Regions from separate parts of the Streptomyces sp. NPDC002669 genome, predicted to be linked through region 1. Evidence: riboswitches for the same ligand, from Rfam matches in the RefSeq annotation. Region 1 holds a riboswitch; each other region holds the start of a gene.
What was found. A riboswitch is a leader RNA that binds a small molecule or an ion and turns the genes downstream of it on or off. The one in region 1 is predicted to bind cobalamin.

Region 1 (4,203 bases):
CTTGCCGCTGCCGTTGCGGCCCAGCAGCGCGAGCGCGCGCCCCTCGCGCACCTCGAAGTCGAGGCCGTCGAGCACGGTCGGCCCGTCCTCGTACGAGAAGGACGCGCCCCGCAGGGCGACCAGGGCGGCGGGCTCGCTCATGACAGCGGCCTTTCCAGTACGAGGGTGATGACGGTCAGTGCCGCGAGCAGCGCGAGGCTCGCCGCGGTGAAGGGGACGGAGACCCGGGCCTCGGGCACCAGGACGCGCAGGGTGCCGTCGTAGCCCCGGCCGGCGAGCCCGGCCTGGAGCCGCGCCGCCCGGTCGAAGGCCCGGACGAACGCGGTGGCGCCGAGCCCGCCGAGGGAACGCCAGGCGGCGGCCCGCGTGGTGTGCCCGAGCCGGGCCGCCTGCGCCTGACGGATCAGGCGCATGGAGTCGAGCAGCAGGAAACTCATGCGGTACGTCACCAGGGCGACGTCCACGACCGGAGCGGGCACCCCGGCCCGCACCAGGCGCGGCAGCAGGTCGGACATCGGTGTGGTGAAGGCGAACAGCAGCACCCCGAGGGAGGCGGCCGAGGTGCGCAGCAGGAGTTCTCCCGCCCGGACCGGCCCGTCGTCGGCGAGGGCCACGAACCCGTCGGGGCCGCCGACCTGCACCAGCAGGGTGGCCGCCCCGGTCACGCAGAACCCCAACGGCACCCGGTACGCCCGCCACAGCCGCCGGCCCGGCACGCCCGCCGGGCCGGTCAGCAGCACGAGCGCCGTCACCAGGACGAGCGCCGCGCCGGGCCAGGGCGGCAGCGAGATCGCGAGCACGGTGAGCCCGAGTCCGAGCACGGCCTTGTCCACGGGGTGACGGCGGCGCCAGCGGTTGCTGTGCGCCGCCTCGTCGATCGGCAGCATGCGGCGGGCTCAGGCTTCCCCGGCGGGGGAGCCGTCGGCGCCGAGGGACGTGCCATCGGTGTCCCGCCGTGCCCGCTCCTGCGCCTGCGCGAGTTCCGCGCCCTGGCGGCGGCCCCGGCGCAGCCCGAAGTAGTAGGCGAGGACGCCCGCGCCGAGCGCGGCCTGGAGGGCGAAGAGCGCCGACTCGATCTCGCCGGAGGGCGGTTCGTACAGGGGCGAGAACCAGGGCTCGTAGTCCGGTTCGATCTCGGTGATCGCCGTTTCCGCCTCGGCGTCGGCGCCCGCGAACGGCTCCTCCTTGTGGTCGCCGAGGCCGAGCGCCAGCGGCAGGACCGCGAGCGCGGCCACGACGAGCAGCAACAGGGCGTTGATCTTCGCGTTACGGCTCATCGGGCCACTCCCCCGGGCGCGCCGTCCGGGGTCGCCCGGCGGGTCAGGAACACACCCAGCCGGGTCAGTTCCCCCTTGCTGGACTGCACCAGCAGCCGCATCACGACCACCGTCAGCAGGCCCTCGCTCACCGCGAGCGGGATCTGGGTGACGGCGAAGATGGAGCCGAACTTGCCGAGCGCGCCCAGGAATCCGCTGCTGGGGTCGGGGAAGGCCAGCGCCAGCTGCACACTGGTGACGCAGTAGGTGGAGAGGTCGGCGACGAACGCGGCGAAGAACACCGCCACCATCAGCGGCACCTCGAACCGCCGCAGCAGCCGGTACAGCGCGTATCCGGCCCAGGGGCCGACGATCGCCATCGAGAAGACGTTGGCGCCGAGCGTGGTCAGGCCGCCGTGGGCCAGCAGCAGCGCCTGGAAGAGCAGGGTGATGGTGCCGAGCACCGCCATGATCGGCGGCCGGAAGAGGATGGCGCCCAGCCCGGTACCGGTGGGATGCGAGCAGCTCCCGGTCACCGAAGGGAGTTTCAGGGCCGACAGGACGAAGGTGAAGGCACCGGACGCGCCGAGGAGCAGGGTGCTCTCCGGGTGTTCCTTGACCTCACGGGTGAGTGACCGTACTCCGTGTACGACGAACGGCGCGGACGCGACGCCCCAGGCGATCGCGTGCGCCGGAGGCAGAAAGCCCTCGGCTATGTGCATGGCTCAGTAGACCCTCTCCAGCACCTCGTGGATGGTTGACGCGCCTTGGCCGGTCTCCTGGCTGACGGGTACCACCGCCCGTGCTCCGCCTTCCCGGGTCCGAGGACCCAGTGGCTGCCCGCAGGGGGCTGGAGCCGGACTTCCCGATCACAGTGGCGAGGGCCGCACCGGTATCGCACCGGATTTCCCGTTCACCAAGGCGTGGTGACAGTAATGCCTGGCCCGGGGTGGTGACAACCACGCCGGGAGGGGGCGGGGAGCGCCGCGCGCACGCCTGCGCGCCCGCGCGTACCGGGCGCGATGCCGGGTGCACCACGCCCGTTTCCGCACGCCCGCGCACCTGCGCGCAGGGGCCGGGGCGCTGTGTCGGTCACCTGCGCGGATGGCGACAGCCATCGGTAGGTGGCGGTGGCCGAGGAGCCGCGTCCGGTGGCGCTGCCGCACGGCACTCCTGGCGGCGCGGGCCGGGGCCGTTCGCCCCTGTGCGAGACTCGATGCCGCACCACGGGCGGGCGGGTCGCCGCCACCGATGAAGGGAACGTCTCCGGATGCGCATCGGGATCGTCGGCACCGACAGCAGCCACGTCGACCAGATCGTCCGCCACCTCAACGTCGACGGAGCGGCCGGTGACGCGCGCGTCGTGGCGCTCAGCGGCGGGCCCGGTCCGCGCAACGACGCCCTGGCGGCCACCGGCGGGATCACGAGCATCGTCGACGAGCCCACCGGGCTGCTCGGACTGGTCGACGCCGTCGTCGTCGCGGACCGGTACGGCACGCGCCACCGCGACCTCGCGGTCCCCTTCCTGGCCGAGGGCCTCGCGGTGTTCGTCGACAAGCCGCTCGCCCGCACCACCGAGGACGCCCGGGCCATGGTCGACACCGCGCTCGCCCACGGCGCGCCGCTCACCTCGTCCTCGGCGCTCCGCTGGATCCCGGACACCGAGGAACTCGCGGCCCGGTCGGCGGCGAACGGTGCACCGCATCTGGTCGTCGTGTCCGGGCCCGCCGACCCCGACAGCGAGTACGACGGAATCTTCTTCTACGGGATCCACGCGGTGGACATCGCCCTCCGGCTCGCACCCGGAGCGATCTCGGGCATCCGCACGGACCTCACCGACACCACCGTCACCGCGTCGTTCACCGCGGGCGGCACCCGGGTCGTGGTGAACCTCGTCCGGCCGGGCGGCACGGAGCAGATCCCGTTCCACGCGATGGCCCTCACCCGTGAGGCCATGGCCCAGCGGACGCTCGTCCCCGGCGCGGACTACTGCGTACCGGGCCTCGAAGCGTTCCTGGAGATGGCCCGTACGGGCAGGCAGCCCCTCGGGCACGAGGACCTGTTGCGTCCGGTCGAGGTCCTGGAGGCCGTCGCCGAGGCCCTGGACGAGGCGACCGCCGGTCCCCGGACGGGGTGAACCGGGGCGGCCCCGGTCCTGCCGCGACCGCGCCGACGAGGGCGCCCCGCGGATCGGACGGAGGTTGCGGCGGAGTGACGGGAGAGGGGCCGAAAGGTGTCTCCCGGAGGACGGTTGGCCTGGTGGGGGCTCTTCAGAGGGCGCTTCCCGGCGGGAAGTCAACACACTTTCAGGCAACATGTCTAGACCAGAGAAGGCTACCTTCCGCGCCCGGGCGCTCGCCCCGAGTGACGGTCGTGTGACCTGGGGCACAACGTTATTGACAGTCGTCGTGCGGGTGCCGAAAGCTCGTGCATCATTGGTCTGGACCACGAGGGGTGGGCGGGGTTCATGTTCGATCCGTCATGCGCTTCCGGCGCCGAAGCGTCGCTCATTCGAAGTGAACACGACTTCAGAGCATGGGAGTTGACGGTCCGTCGGCTCTTTGCCGGAGTGTTCGCTCCGGTGCGTCGACGTGCGGACCTGGAGGGCTGATGGACCGACAGCAGCCCGACGTACGGCTGGCGCTGTGCGATCTGTGGCAGGCGTTCGGTGCAGTCGCGCTGTTGACCCGGTACGGCCCCGACGCCCCCTGGCCCCACCGTTCCTGGGCCCGCGAGGCGCACGGGGCGCTGACGCCGCGCCTGAGGTCCGTGGTCGCCCTGGCCCGGCGGCGGGGGCGCGTCCCCTCGTTCCTGGGGGCGGGCATCGCCGCGCGGCGGACGGGGATCGCGGAGGAGCTGGACGAACTGGCGCGCACCCCGGCCGCCCCGGTCCGCGACGAGATCGCCCGGGAGTACCCGGCGCCCGTCGAGGATCCTCCGATCGCCG
Region 2 (4,203 bases), on a different contig from region 1:
TTGGGCGCCGACACACCGGCGCGCACCAGGCGGGGCGCGGAGCCGTCCGCGGGCTCGAACACCGCGTGGACCTGGGCCTGTACGGCGGTCGCGTGTTCGTGCACGTCGATACCGAGGGGCAGGAGACGGCCGGTGGCCGTGCCGGTCGGGGGGACGTGGGCGGCGCCGGGCAGGGTCAGCAGCATCGCGCGTGACCAGAGGTCGGCCCAGCGGCGTGCCGGTACGCGTTCCATCGAGGCGCCGGGACAGGACGCGGCGAGTTCGGCGGCGAAGCCGTCGAGGAGCGTCGCCAGTCGGCGCAGCGCCGGGTCCGGGAGCATCGCGGAGACGACCTGCGCCGCTCCGGAGACCACGTCGTGGTCGATGCCCTGCCAGCCGGAGCGGGCCAGGTCGGACAGCCAGGAGCGGGCGGCGGCCAGGAGGTTCGCCGCTTGCTGCTCGCCGGGTTCGGCGGTGGCCGACTCGCCGTCGGGGCGGCCGACCGCTTCCCGTATGCGAGCCGTCAGCGCGTCGTGGACGGAGCCGAGCAGTGCGGTGCGGGCGGCGGCGAGGGCGACGAAGTGGTCCTCGTCCGCGGCTCCGCCCGCCGCCTTCTCCGCGGCCTCGGCGACCCGGTCCGCCAGGGGCGTGCCCGCGAGGGCCTCGGCGAACTCGGCCAGGTCCGCGGCCCGGTCGGGCCGGGGGCGGAGCAGTCCGGCCACCAGCGCCCGGTCGAAGGCGTCGACGGCCGACAGTGCCTCGTCGAGTCCGGCGACGGGTTCGTGGAGCAGGTCGGTGCGCATCACGCCACCGCCCTGGTCGGCGGGAACCACTGCATCTCCGGCAACGGGGCGGTGGTCGGGGCGAGTTCCAGGTAGGCGAGGTGGCGCAGGAACCGGCTGAAGACGGGCGCGGCGGCCGCGGTGTCCCCCTGCGGCGGGCGGGTGCCGGTCATCTGGGCGGTGATGACCGGTGCGCTCGACGCGCCCTCCGCGATGTCGACCTTCAGGTAGCGGGCGACGCGCTCGGCTCCGTACTGCAGCACCGCCTCGCCGATGAGGGCCTGGATGTGTTTGCAGAACGATCCCCGCGCGCCGCCGCAGGGCCGGTTGTTGTTGGTGCTGCAGGCGAAGGCGTAGGTGCCGACCGCGACCGACGAGACGTAGACCCGTCCGATGTCCGAGCCGCTGGACACCACTCCTTGCAGGCGCCCGTCGGCCAGTTCGACGAACGGTACTTTGGCGAGCTTCCGCGGCCGTGCGGGTGCCGTCACCCGTGCCGTGCTCGACCTCTCCCAATCCGACAACGCACCACTCCTATGCAACAAAAAGGGGACGTCCTCGCCACACCGGCTGGACACGAACCGAACATACCTGCGCCCACTGACAACGCCCCGAACACGGCGGGACTGCTCAGGATGTGGGCGCGGGGATCCGGTGTACGGACCGGGTGTTGTCGGTGGTGCGGGCGGTTTCCTGTGGTGTGGACGGTGCGGAGTGCGTGCCGTGGGAGATGTGCCGTGGAGTGAGCGGCGCGGTGGTGCCCGTGCCGGTGCCCCGCCGTGCGGTCACGGACGTGGCCGGACCGCGCGGCAGGGCACCGGAGTTGTGTCAGGGGGCTGGGTTCGGGCCCTGTGCGGCCATGACCTCCTCGTACGGGGTCAGCGGGTAGTACGGGAGGATGTGGAGCAGGTCGTACTGGGGGCACGGCGCCTTGATGCACTGCTTGGGCGACGGCACGCAGATCTGGCCGACGGGCACCACGACGGCGGCGCACGGGCTCACCTGCGGCACGAGGGGGCCCTCGTCCGCGAGTGCCGGGGCCGCCGGGGTGAGGGACAGGGCGGTGAGAGCGGCCACCGTGGCGGCACGCAGCAGGTTCTCGATCACAACCAGCAGAGATAGCCCCACTTCCGGGTGACGCCGCACCACCGTCGAGAACAATCACCCGTACGCGTCATGGAGTTCACTCCGTGAACGTTCGTTCCTTGCCGCGCTCCGGCGCGGGGCGACCGTGCGGGAGCGCGGAGCGGCAGCGGTTGGGGCCGGAAGTGGTGAACACCGGCCATCGGCCGCCGGTACCGGGGCCATGACCTGCCGGAATACGCGGTCTGCCAGAATGGCCCCGAGAATCAGGGCGACGCGCGTCAGGAAACCGGTGTGAATCCGGTACGGTCCCGCCACTGTGACCGGGCTGCGACGGCCCGGAAGCCAGATACTGGCCGCGCCGCCTTCCCAGACGACCCAGGGGACGAGGACATCCCCCGGAAAGGGCCGGCCATGCCACGGATCCGCCGTGTACCGCTCGTACTCATACCGCTGCTCCTGCTGCCGCTCACCGGCTGCGGCTCCGACACCGGCGGCAAGGACGGGGCGGGGGCCGCGCCGGCCGCCGAGGGCTTCCCCTACACGGTCACCAACTGCGGTGTGAAAACGACCTTCGACGCCCCGCCGGAACGGGTCGTCACCATGAACCAGCACGTCACCGAGATCATGCTGGCCCTCGGACTCCGGGACCGGCTGGTCGGGACGGCCTACCTGGACGACAGCGTCCTGCCGGAGTACCGCTCCGCGTACGACCGGACCAAGGTGCTCGCGAAGGAGTACCCCTCCAAGGAGGTGCTGCTCGGCGCCAACCCCGACTTCGTCTACGGCGGGTACGACAGCGCCTTCGACGGGGCCAGGGGCCAGGACCGGGCGGAGCTCCGGAAGAACGGCATCGACACCCGGCTGAACATCGAGAACTGCACCGAGGGCGGGGTCGGCCTCGATCAGCTGGCCACCGAGATCACCCAGGTCGCCAGGACCTTCGGCGTACCGGAGCGCGGCAGCAGGCTGATCGCCCGGGAACAGCGGAAGGTCGCGGCGGTCGGGGCGGGCCTCAAGGGCTCCTCGCCCCGCTCGGTGTTCGTGTACGACTCCGGCGACAGCTCCGCGTTCACGGCGGGCGGCAAGGGCATCGGCAACGAGATCGTCGAGCTCGCCGGTGGCAGGAACGTCTTCGCGGACCTCGACGCCACCTTCGGCGACGTGTCCTGGGAAGAGGTCATCAAGCGCAGGCCCGAGGTGGTCGTGATCTACGACTACGGAGGCACCACGGTCGCGGCCAAGAAGAAGCGGCTGCTGAACGATCCGGCACTCGCGGACGTGCCGGCGATCAGGAACGAGAGGTTCGCGGTGCTCCCGCTGTCCTCGGCCGTGCTCGGGGTCCGGGTCGCCGACGCCGTACAGGACCTGGCCGGGCAGCTCCACCCCGGCACCCCGTGAGCGCGGGGTCCGCCCGCCCCGGCCCGAAGTCCGCCCTGCGCTCGGCCCCCGTCGTGATCGGCGTGCTCACGGTGCTGCTGCTCGCGGCGGCGGTGGCCGGTCTGGCGCTCGGTCCGGTACGGATTCCGCCGGGCGAGGTGCTGGGTGCGCTCCTGGGCGGTGAACGCACCGGTGCGTATCCGACGATCGTGTGGGAGGTGCGGCTGCCCAGGGTGCTGCTCGGGGCGGTGGTCGGCGCCGGGCTGGCCCTGTCGGGCGCGGTGCTCCAGGCGCTGGTACGCAACCCGTTGGCCGATCCGTTCCTGCTGGGCGCCTCGTCCGGGGCGTCGGCGGGCGCCGCCTCGGTCGTCGTGCTGGGGGTCGGCGCCGGGGTGGCCACCGATGTGGCGCTGCCCGTCGCGGCGTTCGCCGGGTCCATGGCCGCGCTGGTCGCGGTCTACGCGATGGCCCGGCGCGGCGGCACCATGACGACGGGCCGGCTGGTCCTGTCCGGGGTGGCGATCCAGTACGTGCTGTCCGCGTTCACCAGTCTGATCCTGGTGCTGTCCTCCCGGGCCGAGCACGTGCGGGCGATCCTGTTCTGGACCCTGGGCGGTCTGGGGGGTGCCCGCTGGGACCAACTGGTGCTGCCCGCCGTGGTCCTGGGCGCCGGGGCCGTGCTCCTGATCTGTCTGGCCCGCCCGCTGGACCTGCTGCTGACCGGCGAGGAGGGGGCCCGCAGTCTCGGGCTGGACCCCGGGCGCTTCCGGGGCTGGGCCTTCGTGCTGGTGTCGCTGATCGTCGGCGTGCTGGTCGCCTACAGCGGGGCGATCGGCTTCGTCGGTCTGATGGTTCCGCACGCCGCCCGGCTGGTCGTGGGCGCGTCCCACCGCAGGCTGCTGCCGGTGACCGCGCTCGGCGGGGCCGTCTTCCTGCTGCTGGCCGATCTGCTGGCGCGGACCGTCGCGGCCCCGGAGGA
Region 3 (4,203 bases), on a different contig from region 1:
GAACTGGACGTGCACGGCTTCCTCGAAGAGCTGCCGCGACAGGTACAGCCGCGCCTCGGGGGAGTTGATGTGCTTGTACAGCGTCAGCACGAGGTTGTTGGAGACGATCGAGTCACCCGTGGCGAAGAACGCGACGAGCCGGCCGATCAGGTGCTGCTCGCCCGGCGACAGCTTGGCGAGGTCGGCCACGTCGGAGTGCAGATCGACCTCCTCCACCGTCCAGGTGTTCTTGATCGCGTCCCGGTAGCGCTCGTAGAAGTCCGGGTAGCGCATGGGACGCAGGGTCAGTTCGAAGCCCGGGTCGAGCAGGTTCTTCGCTTCGCTGGCGGTCATTACTGGCAGGCCTCGCAGGACTCGGGGTTTTCCAGGGAGCAGGCGATGGCGTCCGCGTCGGGCGCCGAAGCCTGCTGTACGGGGACGGGGGCGGCGGCCGACGCCTGGCCGGACGCGGCCCGGGCGATCCGGGTCGCCGGGCGCGAACGCAGGTAGTACGTGGTCTTCAGCCCCTGCTTCCAGGCGTACGCGTACATCGAGGAGAGCTTGCCGATCGTCGGCGTCTCCATGAAGAGGTTCAGCGACTGGCTCTGGTCGAGGAACGGGGTACGGGCCGCCGCCATGTCGATCAGACCGCGCTGCGGGATCTCCCACGCCGTGCGGTACAGCGCCCGCACGTCCTCGGGGATCCAGGCGAAGCCCTGCACGGAGCCGCTCGCCTCGCGCAGCGCCTCCCGGGTGCGCGCGTCCCACACCCCCAGCCGCTTCAGGTCCTCCACCAGGTACGCGTTGACCTGGAGGAACTCCCCGCTGAGCGTCTCGCGCTTGAAGAGGTTGGAGACCTGCGGCTCGATGCACTCGTACACGCCCGCGATCGAGGCGATCGTCGCCGTCGGCGCGATGGCCAGCAGCAGCGAGTTGCGCATCCCGGTCCGTGCGACGCGGGCGCGCAGCGCGTCCCAGCGCTCCGGCCAGTTCGGCTCGACGCCGTAGTGGTCGGGGTGCAGCACCCCGCGCGCGGCGCGCGTCTGCTCCCAGGCGGGCAGCGGGCCGGACCGCTCGGCCAGGTCGCAGGACGCCTCGTACGCGGCGAGCATGATCCGCTCGGAGATCTTCGTGGAGAGCGCGCGGGCCCCGGCGGAGTCGAACGGCAGCCGCAGCCGGAAGAAGACGTCCTGGAGACCCATGGCTCCCAGGCCCACCGGGCGCCACCGGGCGTTGGAGCGGGCGGCCTGCTCGGTCGGGTAGAAGTTGATGTCGACGACCCGGTCCAGGAAGGTCACCGCGGTGCGGACGGTGGCGTCCAGCCGCTCCCAGTCGATGGCACCGTCGACGACGAACGCGCCGAGGTTGACCGAGCCCAGGTTGCAGACGGCCGTCTCGCCGTCGTCGGTGACCTCCAGGATCTCCGTGCACAGGTTCGAGGAGTGGACGACGCGGCCCGGCTCGGCGGTCTGGTTGGCGGTCCGGTTGGCGGCGTCCTTGAACGTCATCCAGCCCTGACCGGTCTGGGCGAGGGTACGCATCATCCGGCCGTACAGCTCACGGGCGGGCATCGACTTGCGGGCCAGCCCCTTCGCCTCGGCGGCCCGGTACGCGGCGTCGAACTCCTCGCCCCACAGGTCCACCAGCTCGGGCACGTCGGCGGGCGAGAACAGCGACCAGCGGCCGTCCGCCTCGACCCGGCGCATGAACTCGTCCGGGATCCAGTGCGCCAGGTTGAGGTTGTGCGTGCGCCGCTGGTCCTCGCCCGTGTTGTCCCGCAGCTCCAGGAACTCCTCGATGTCCGCGTGCCAGGTCTCCAGGTAGACCGCGGCGGCACCCTTGCGCCGGCCGCCCTGGTTGACCGCGGCGACCGAGGCGTCGAGCGTCTTCAGGAACGGCACGATGCCGTTGGAGTGCCCGTTGGTGCCGCGGATCAGCGAACCCCGGGAACGGATGCGGGAGTACGGCAGACCGATGCCGCCGGCGTGCTTGGAGAGCCGGGCCACCTGGTGGTAGCGGTCGTAGATCGAGTCCAGCTCGTCGAGCGGGGAGTCCAGCAGGTAGCAGGAGGACATCTGCGGGTGCCGGGTGCCGGAGTTGAAGAGGGTCGGCGAGGAGGGCAGGTAGTCGAGCCGGCTCATCAGCTCGTACAGCGCCGCGACCTCGTCCACGGCGCGCGGGGAGTCGTCCTCGGCGAGCCCGGACGCGACCCGGAGCATGAAGTGCTGCGGCGTCTCGACGACCTGGCGGGTGTGCGGGTGGCGCAGCAGGTAGCGGCTGTGCAGGGTCCGCAGCCCGAAGTAGCCGAAGCGGTCGTCGGCGCCGTCGGCGAGCGCCCGCTCCACCAGCGCGTCGAGGGCGTCCGCGTTGCGGGCGACGAAGTCGGCCGTGCGGTCCGCGATCAGGCCCTCGCGGTGTCCGACGGCGACCGAGGCGGAGAAGGAGACGGCGCCCTGTCCGGCGGCCTCGTCCGCGATGGCGCGGGTCAGGAGCCGGGCGGCGAGCCGGGAGTAGGCGGGGTCCTCGGAGATCAGCCCGGCGGCGGCCTCGGTGGCCAGCGAACACAGCTCGGCCTCGTCCGCCCGTGCGCTGCGGCCGCGCAGCGCGGCGGCGGCGACGCGACCGGGGTCGGTGTCGGGCAGATCGGCGGTGAGGTCGGTCAGGGTCCGCAGCAGCGCGGCCCCCGGTCCGTCGGGTGCGGCTGCCTCGGAAACGGCGGCCGTGGACGTGGCGACCGATGCCGGATCGGCTGGTGCGATGGTCACGTGGGGGCTCTCCCTCGCTCGGCTCGGGGCCGGCGGGGGAACGGGCGGCCGGGCGGGCGCGCCCGGGAACGGGACAGCACCGCGCACGGCGTCCGCCGGCCCAACCGCGAGGCCCGGACGTCTGGCGCCCGGATCGGTCGAACCGGACGCGCTGCCGGCAGGTCCTCGGACTTGTTCGGGGTGCGCGAATGCGCACTGAGTACACCGTTGCGGGACAGTTCCGGATTCGCACCGGATTCCCCTGCGGCGACAGCGAGGATGAGCATACATGTGGGGGCCGCCCGATGAGGCGGCCCCCACATGTTGTGTCGGTCGGTTCGATCCGGACCGACGGGAAGGGCCCTGCGGGCCTTCCGGGAACGACCGGCGGCCCGTTCCTTTCGTGCGGGTCGGGCGTCAGTGGCCGCCGGGCGCACCCGCCGTGGCGGGCGGGAGCTCGGTGGCGACACCCGGGTCGCCCGCGTCGGCCGTGTAGTCGGACGGCGAGGTCTCGTCGATCCCGGCGGGCGCCTTCAGGGCGTTCAGGACGAAGGTGAGCACCACCACGACCACCACGTTCAGCACGAACGCGGTGAGACCGATGTAGCCGATCTCGCCGATGCCGGGGATCTCCGCGGACGAGCCGCCGAAGTGCTTCTGTGTCGGCGAGGCGACGCCGTACGCGGCCACCGTCCCGTACACCATGCCGACGGCCCAGCCCGCGAGCAGCGCCCAGCGGTGGAACCAGCGGGTGAACAGGCCGCCGACCAGGGCCGGCATCGTCTGGAGGATCCAGATCCCGCCGAGCAGCTGGAAGTTGATCGCGACCGTCTTGTCCATCGTGAGGACGAAGGCGAGCGCCCCGACCTTGACCAGCAGCGAGACCAGCTTGGAGACCTTGGTCTCCTGCTCCGGGGTCGCGTCCGGCTTCAGGAAGTCCTTGTAGATGTTGCGGGTGAAGAGGTTGGCCGCGGCGATCGACATGATCGCGGCGGGCACCAGGGCACCGATGCCGATGGCGGCGAACGCGACGCCCGCGAACCAGTCCGGGAACATGTTCTCGAACAGCTGCGGAATGGCCAGCTGCCCGTTGTCCACCTTGATCCCGGCGGCGATCGCCATGAAGCCGAGCAACGCCAGCAGGCCCAGCATCAGCGAGTACAGCGGCAGGATCGTGGTGTTGCGCCGGATCACGTTCCGGCTGCGGCTGGAGAGCGTCGCCGTGATCGAGTGCGGGTACATGAAGAGTGCCAGTGCCGAGCCCAGTGCCAGGGTGGCGTATCCCCAGTGGCCCGCCTCGCCCGGTGCGAGCGCGCCGCGCGGTTTGCCGGTGGCCGGGTTGGTCTGCGAGAACGCCTCGCCCGCCTTGGCGAAGATGTCGTCGAAGCCGCCCAGCTTGATCGGGATGTAGATGATCGCCACCGCGATGACCAGGTAGATCAGCCCGTCCTTGACGAACGCGATCAGCGCGGGGGCCCGC
Region 4 (4,203 bases), on a different contig from region 1:
GCGGTGGCCATGTCCGCCGTTCTCAATCTCGTCGGCGCGTTCCTGTCGGTGGAGGTCGCCAAGACGATCTCCGGCGGGATCATCAACGAGGACGGGCTGCGCACAGAAGTGATCTTCGCGGCACTCGTCGGCGCCATTCTGTGGAATCTGCTGACCTGGCTGGTCGGACTCCCGTCCAGCTCCTCGCACGCCCTGTTCGGCGGCCTGATCGGCGCGGCCGTCATGTCGGCCGGCTGGTCCTCCGTCAACGGCGGCACCGTGGTCACCAAGGTGCTGCTCCCCGCGGTCGCCGCCCCGATCGTCGCCGGACTGGCCGCGCTGCTGGCCACCAGGCTGACGTACCGGATCGGCGGGAAGATCCGCAACGACGCCCAGGAGAAGGCCACCGCCAAGGGTTACCGCGCCGGTCAGATCGCCTCGGCCGGACTGGTCTCCCTCGCCCACGGCACCAACGACGCGCAGAAGACCATGGGCATCATCACCCTGGCCCTGGTCACCGGCGGCGTCCTGAGCCCCGGTTCCAACCCGCCGGTCTGGGTGATCGTGTCCGCCGGTCTGGCCATCGCCCTCGGCACCTACCTGGGCGGCTGGCGCATCATCCGCACCATGGGCAGCGGTCTCACCGACCTCCGGCCGCCGCAGGGCTTCGCCGCCCAGACCAGCGCGGCCACGGTCATCCTGGCCTCCTCGCACCTCGGTTTCTCCCTCTCCACCACCCAGTCCTGCTCCGGCGCCGTGATGGGCGCGGGCCTCGGCCGGCAGGGCGGTGTGGTCCGCTGGTCCACCGCCACCCGGATGTTCGTCGCCTGGGGTCTGACCCTCCCGGCCGCCGGTCTGGTCGGCGCGGGCGCCGAGCTCCTCACCAAGCAGGGCACCTGGGGTGTCGTCGTCGTCGCGGCGCTGCTGATCGCGGGTTCCGGCTCGATCTGGCTGATCTCGCGCCGCAAGCCGGTCGGCCACGGCGACGTCGCCCCGGCGGACGGCGACGCCGAGCCCGCGGGCGTCATCACCACGGCCATCGCCGCCGTCAGCCCGCCGCCCACCGCGGCCCAGGCACCGGTCCAGAACCTCACGGCCACCATCGCGGCCCCGGCCGCAACCACCACCACCCAGGACCCGGCGCGACCCGCCACCGTCTGAGCGGGCCGTCCAGGCCGGCCGTCTAAGGAATCAGCATGAAAATCGACTGGGCAGCCCTCGGTTCCGTGTTCGGCGTCTCCCTCGTGGTCACCGTCGCCCTGGTGGGCCTCTTCACCCTCGGCATCGTCGGCCTCTCCAAGCAGGCCGAACCGGCGGCGCAGGGCGGCTCCGGCGGCTCGGTACTGCTGGCCCGCGCCGGGGCGTACGCCTGCTTCGCGCTGTGCGCGGCGGCGGTCGCGTACGGGATCTTCCTGATCGTCGCCTGAACACACGCGTCACGCCGGGCACACGCATCGCGCCTGAACACATGCATCACGGCTGAGCGCACACGGCACGGAGGGCCGGACACCCGCGGGGTGTCCGGCCCTTTGCCGTGCGCCCGGGGCGATGTGGGTCTCAGCACACTGCACCGTCGCAGGTCAACGGCAGGTTGACGGGCGTTCGCGGGGCGTGGTGGACTGCCGGAGCCAATCACGGCGACAGCAGAGGAAGCCGGTGCGAATCCGGCGCGGTCCCGCCACTGTCACCGGGGAGCGGTCCCCCAACACCGGAAGTCACGGCACGCGCGAGCGGGCTGGAAGGCCGGGGGCACCGCGGATCCGGGAGCCAGGAGACTCTCGTCGCCGGTCACGTCGAACCAGGGCGCGGACCCTGAGTGAGGACATATCGCCATGCCTGGCTGCCGTGCGTCCGTCGTCGGGGCGCTCTCGCCGAGAGCCGCCCGTACCGGGATCCTCCGAGGCACGACGGCCGGTTGAGCGTGCGAGCCGACCGCGTCTTCGCGTACGGCGCCGCCGCCGGTCTGCTCGGCGACCTGCTGCTCGGTGACCCCCGCAGGGGGCATCCGGTGGCCGGGTTCGGGCGGGCCGCGGCGGGCGTCGAGCGCCGTCTGTGGCACGACCACCGCGGGTGGGGCGCGCTGCACGCCCTCGTCTGTGCCGGAGGCGTCGCGGGCGGTGCCGCGCTGGTGGCCCGCGCCCTGCGCGAGCGCCCCGCCGCCTCCGTCGCGCTGACCGCCGCCACCACCTGGTCCGTCGTCGGCGGCACGTCCCTGGGCCGCGAGGCGCGGGCCATCGGCGACGCCCTGGCGACCGGCGACATCGAGCTGGCCCGCGAACGGCTGCCGCACCTGTGCGGGCGCGACCCGCAGTCCCTCGACGGACCGCAGATCGCCCGCGCCGTGGTGGAGTCCGTGGCCGAGAACACCTCGGACGCCGTGGTCGGCGCTCTGGTGTGGGGTGCCCTGGGCGGGGTGCCCGGACTGGCCGGTTTCCGGGCCGTCAACACCCTGGACGCCATGGTCGGCCACAAGTCGCCCCGGTACCGGCGCTACGGCTGGGCCTCGGCCCGCCTCGACGACCTCGCGGGCTGGCCCGGCGCCCGGCTGACCGCCCTGCTCGCCGTGGCCGCGGGAGGCCGGCCGGGCGCGGCGGTACGGGCCTGGCGGGCCGATGCCAGCCGTCACCCGAGCCCCAACGCGGGCCCGGTGGAGGCCGCGTTCGCGGGCGCGCTCGGCGTACGGCTCGGCGGGACCCTCGCGTACGGCGGCCGGGTCGAGCACCGTCCCGTGCTCAACGGGGAGGCCGGCCGGGCGGTGGAGGCCGCGGACATCGAGCGCGCGGTGCGGCTGTCGCGCCGGGTGGGCGTGCTGGCCCTGGGCGTGTGCGCGGTGGGCCGGTTCGGCGTGTCGCTCGCCGCCCGGCGGATCGCGGGGCGCCGGACGGCCGTGACCGACGGGGCCGGCCCCCGCACCTCCGGACCCCGCACCCCCGGATCTCTCATCCCAGGACGGAGAAACCCATGAGCGGCGGGCTGCTGATCGCCGGAACCACCTCCGACGCCGGCAAGAGCGTCGTCACCGCGGGCATCTGCCGCTGGCTGGTGCGCCGGGGCGTGAAGGTGGCGCCCTTCAAGGCGCAGAACATGTCGCTGAACTCGTTCGTCACCCATGAGGGCGCCGAGATCGGGCGCGCCCAGGCCATGCAGGCCCGGGCCGCCCGGGTGGAGCCGTCCGCGCTGATGAACCCGGTGCTGCTCAAGCCGGGCGGCGACCGCTCCAGCCAGGTCGTCCTGATGGGGAAGCCGGTCGGCGAGATGAGCGCGCGCGGCTACCACGGCGGCCGGCAGGAGGCGCTGTTCTCCACGGTCGTGGACTGCCTGGAGCAGCTGCGGGGCACGTATGACGCGGTGATCTGCGAAGGGGCGGGCAGTCCGGCCGAGATCAATCTGCGGCGCACGGACATCGTGAACATGGGGGTCGCGCGGGCGGCGGGCTTTCCCGTGGTGGTGGTCGGCGACATCGACCGCGGCGGGGTCTTCGCCTCGTTCTTCGGCACGACGGCGCTGCTGGCCCCCGAGGACCAGGCGCTGATCGCGGGCTACCTGGTGAACAAGTTCCGCGGCGACGTGTCGCTGCTGGAGCCGGGCATGGAGATGCTGCGCGGGCTCACCGGGCGGGGGACGTACGGGGTGCTGCCCTTCGCCCACGGCCTCGGCATCGACGAGGAGGACGGGCTGCGGGTCTCGCTGCGCGGCGCGGTGCGCGAGTCGGTCGTCGCCCCGCCGCACGGCGAGGACGTGCTGCGGGTCGCGGTGTGCGCGGTGCCCCTGATGTCGAACTTCACCGACGTGGACGCGCTGGCCGCCGAGCCCGGCGTCGTCGTCCGGTTCGTGGACCGGGCCGAGGAGCTGTCCGACGCCGACCTCGTCGTGGTGCCGGGGACCCGCGGCACCGTGAAGGCGCTGGCCTGGCTGCGCGAGCGGGGTCTCGCCGACGCGCTGGTGCGGCGCGCGGCCGAGGGCCTGCCGGTCCTCGGCATCTGCGGCGGCTTCCAGGTCCTGGGCGAGCACATCGAGGACGAGGTCGAGTCCCGCGCGGGCCGGGTCGAGGGGCTGGGCCTGCTGCCCGTACGCATCCGATTCGACCGCGAGAAGACCCTCGCCCGTCCCGCCGGCGAGGCCCTCGGCGCGCCCGTCGAGGGGTACGAGATCCACCACGGCGTCGCGGACGTGCACGGCGGGGAGCCGTTCCTGGACGGGTGCCGGGTCGGTGCCGTGTGGGGC

Region 2: it holds a riboswitch for cobalamin, as region 1 does, so the genes downstream of both, ACFYW1_RS21725 (ABC transporter substrate-binding protein) here and ACFYW1_RS02440 (energy-coupling factor ABC transporter permease) in region 1, are expected to answer to the same signal.
Region 3: it holds a riboswitch for cobalamin, as region 1 does, so the genes downstream of both, ACFYW1_RS11355 (ribonucleoside-diphosphate reductase subunit alpha) here and ACFYW1_RS02440 (energy-coupling factor ABC transporter permease) in region 1, are expected to answer to the same signal.
Region 4: it holds a riboswitch for cobalamin, as region 1 does, so the genes downstream of both, ACFYW1_RS05105 (cobalamin biosynthesis protein) here and ACFYW1_RS02440 (energy-coupling factor ABC transporter permease) in region 1, are expected to answer to the same signal.

Annotation. Positions count from the first base shown of each region.
Region 1 is NZ_JBIAQQ010000001.1:551,918-556,120, reverse strand. Features, by position in the region: gene ACFYW1_RS02455 (energy-coupling factor ABC transporter ATP-binding protein) at 1-141, opposite strand, end outside; gene cbiQ (cobalt ECF transporter T component CbiQ) at 138-887, opposite strand; gene ACFYW1_RS02445 (energy-coupling factor ABC transporter substrate-binding protein) at 897-1,277, opposite strand; gene ACFYW1_RS02440 (energy-coupling factor ABC transporter permease) at 1,274-1,978, opposite strand; cobalamin riboswitch at 2,008-2,192, opposite strand; gene ACFYW1_RS02435 (Gfo/Idh/MocA family protein) at 2,527-3,393, shown strand; gene ACFYW1_RS02430 (ArsR/SmtB family transcription factor) at 3,867-4,203, shown strand, end outside.
Region 2 is NZ_JBIAQQ010000014.1:123,859-128,061, forward strand. Features, by position in the region: gene ACFYW1_RS21710 (hypothetical protein) at 1-812, opposite strand, end outside; gene ACFYW1_RS21715 (hypothetical protein) at 782-1,285, opposite strand; gene ACFYW1_RS21720 (hypothetical protein) at 1,590-1,868, opposite strand; cobalamin riboswitch at 2,069-2,220, shown strand; gene ACFYW1_RS21725 (ABC transporter substrate-binding protein) at 2,259-3,245, shown strand; gene ACFYW1_RS21730 (FecCD family ABC transporter permease) at 3,242-4,203, shown strand, end outside.
Region 3 is NZ_JBIAQQ010000006.1:66,841-71,043, forward strand. Features, by position in the region: gene ACFYW1_RS11350 (ribonucleotide-diphosphate reductase subunit beta) at 1-333, opposite strand, end outside; gene ACFYW1_RS11355 (ribonucleoside-diphosphate reductase subunit alpha) at 333-2,744, opposite strand; cobalamin riboswitch at 2,883-3,013, opposite strand; gene mctP (monocarboxylate uptake permease MctP) at 3,141-4,203, opposite strand, start outside.
Region 4 is NZ_JBIAQQ010000003.1:56,933-61,135, forward strand. Features, by position in the region: gene ACFYW1_RS05095 (anion permease) at 1-1,140, shown strand, start outside; gene ACFYW1_RS05100 (hypothetical protein) at 1,176-1,406, shown strand; cobalamin riboswitch at 1,625-1,757, shown strand; gene ACFYW1_RS05105 (cobalamin biosynthesis protein) at 1,901-2,944, shown strand; gene ACFYW1_RS05110 (cobyric acid synthase) at 2,941-4,203, shown strand, end outside.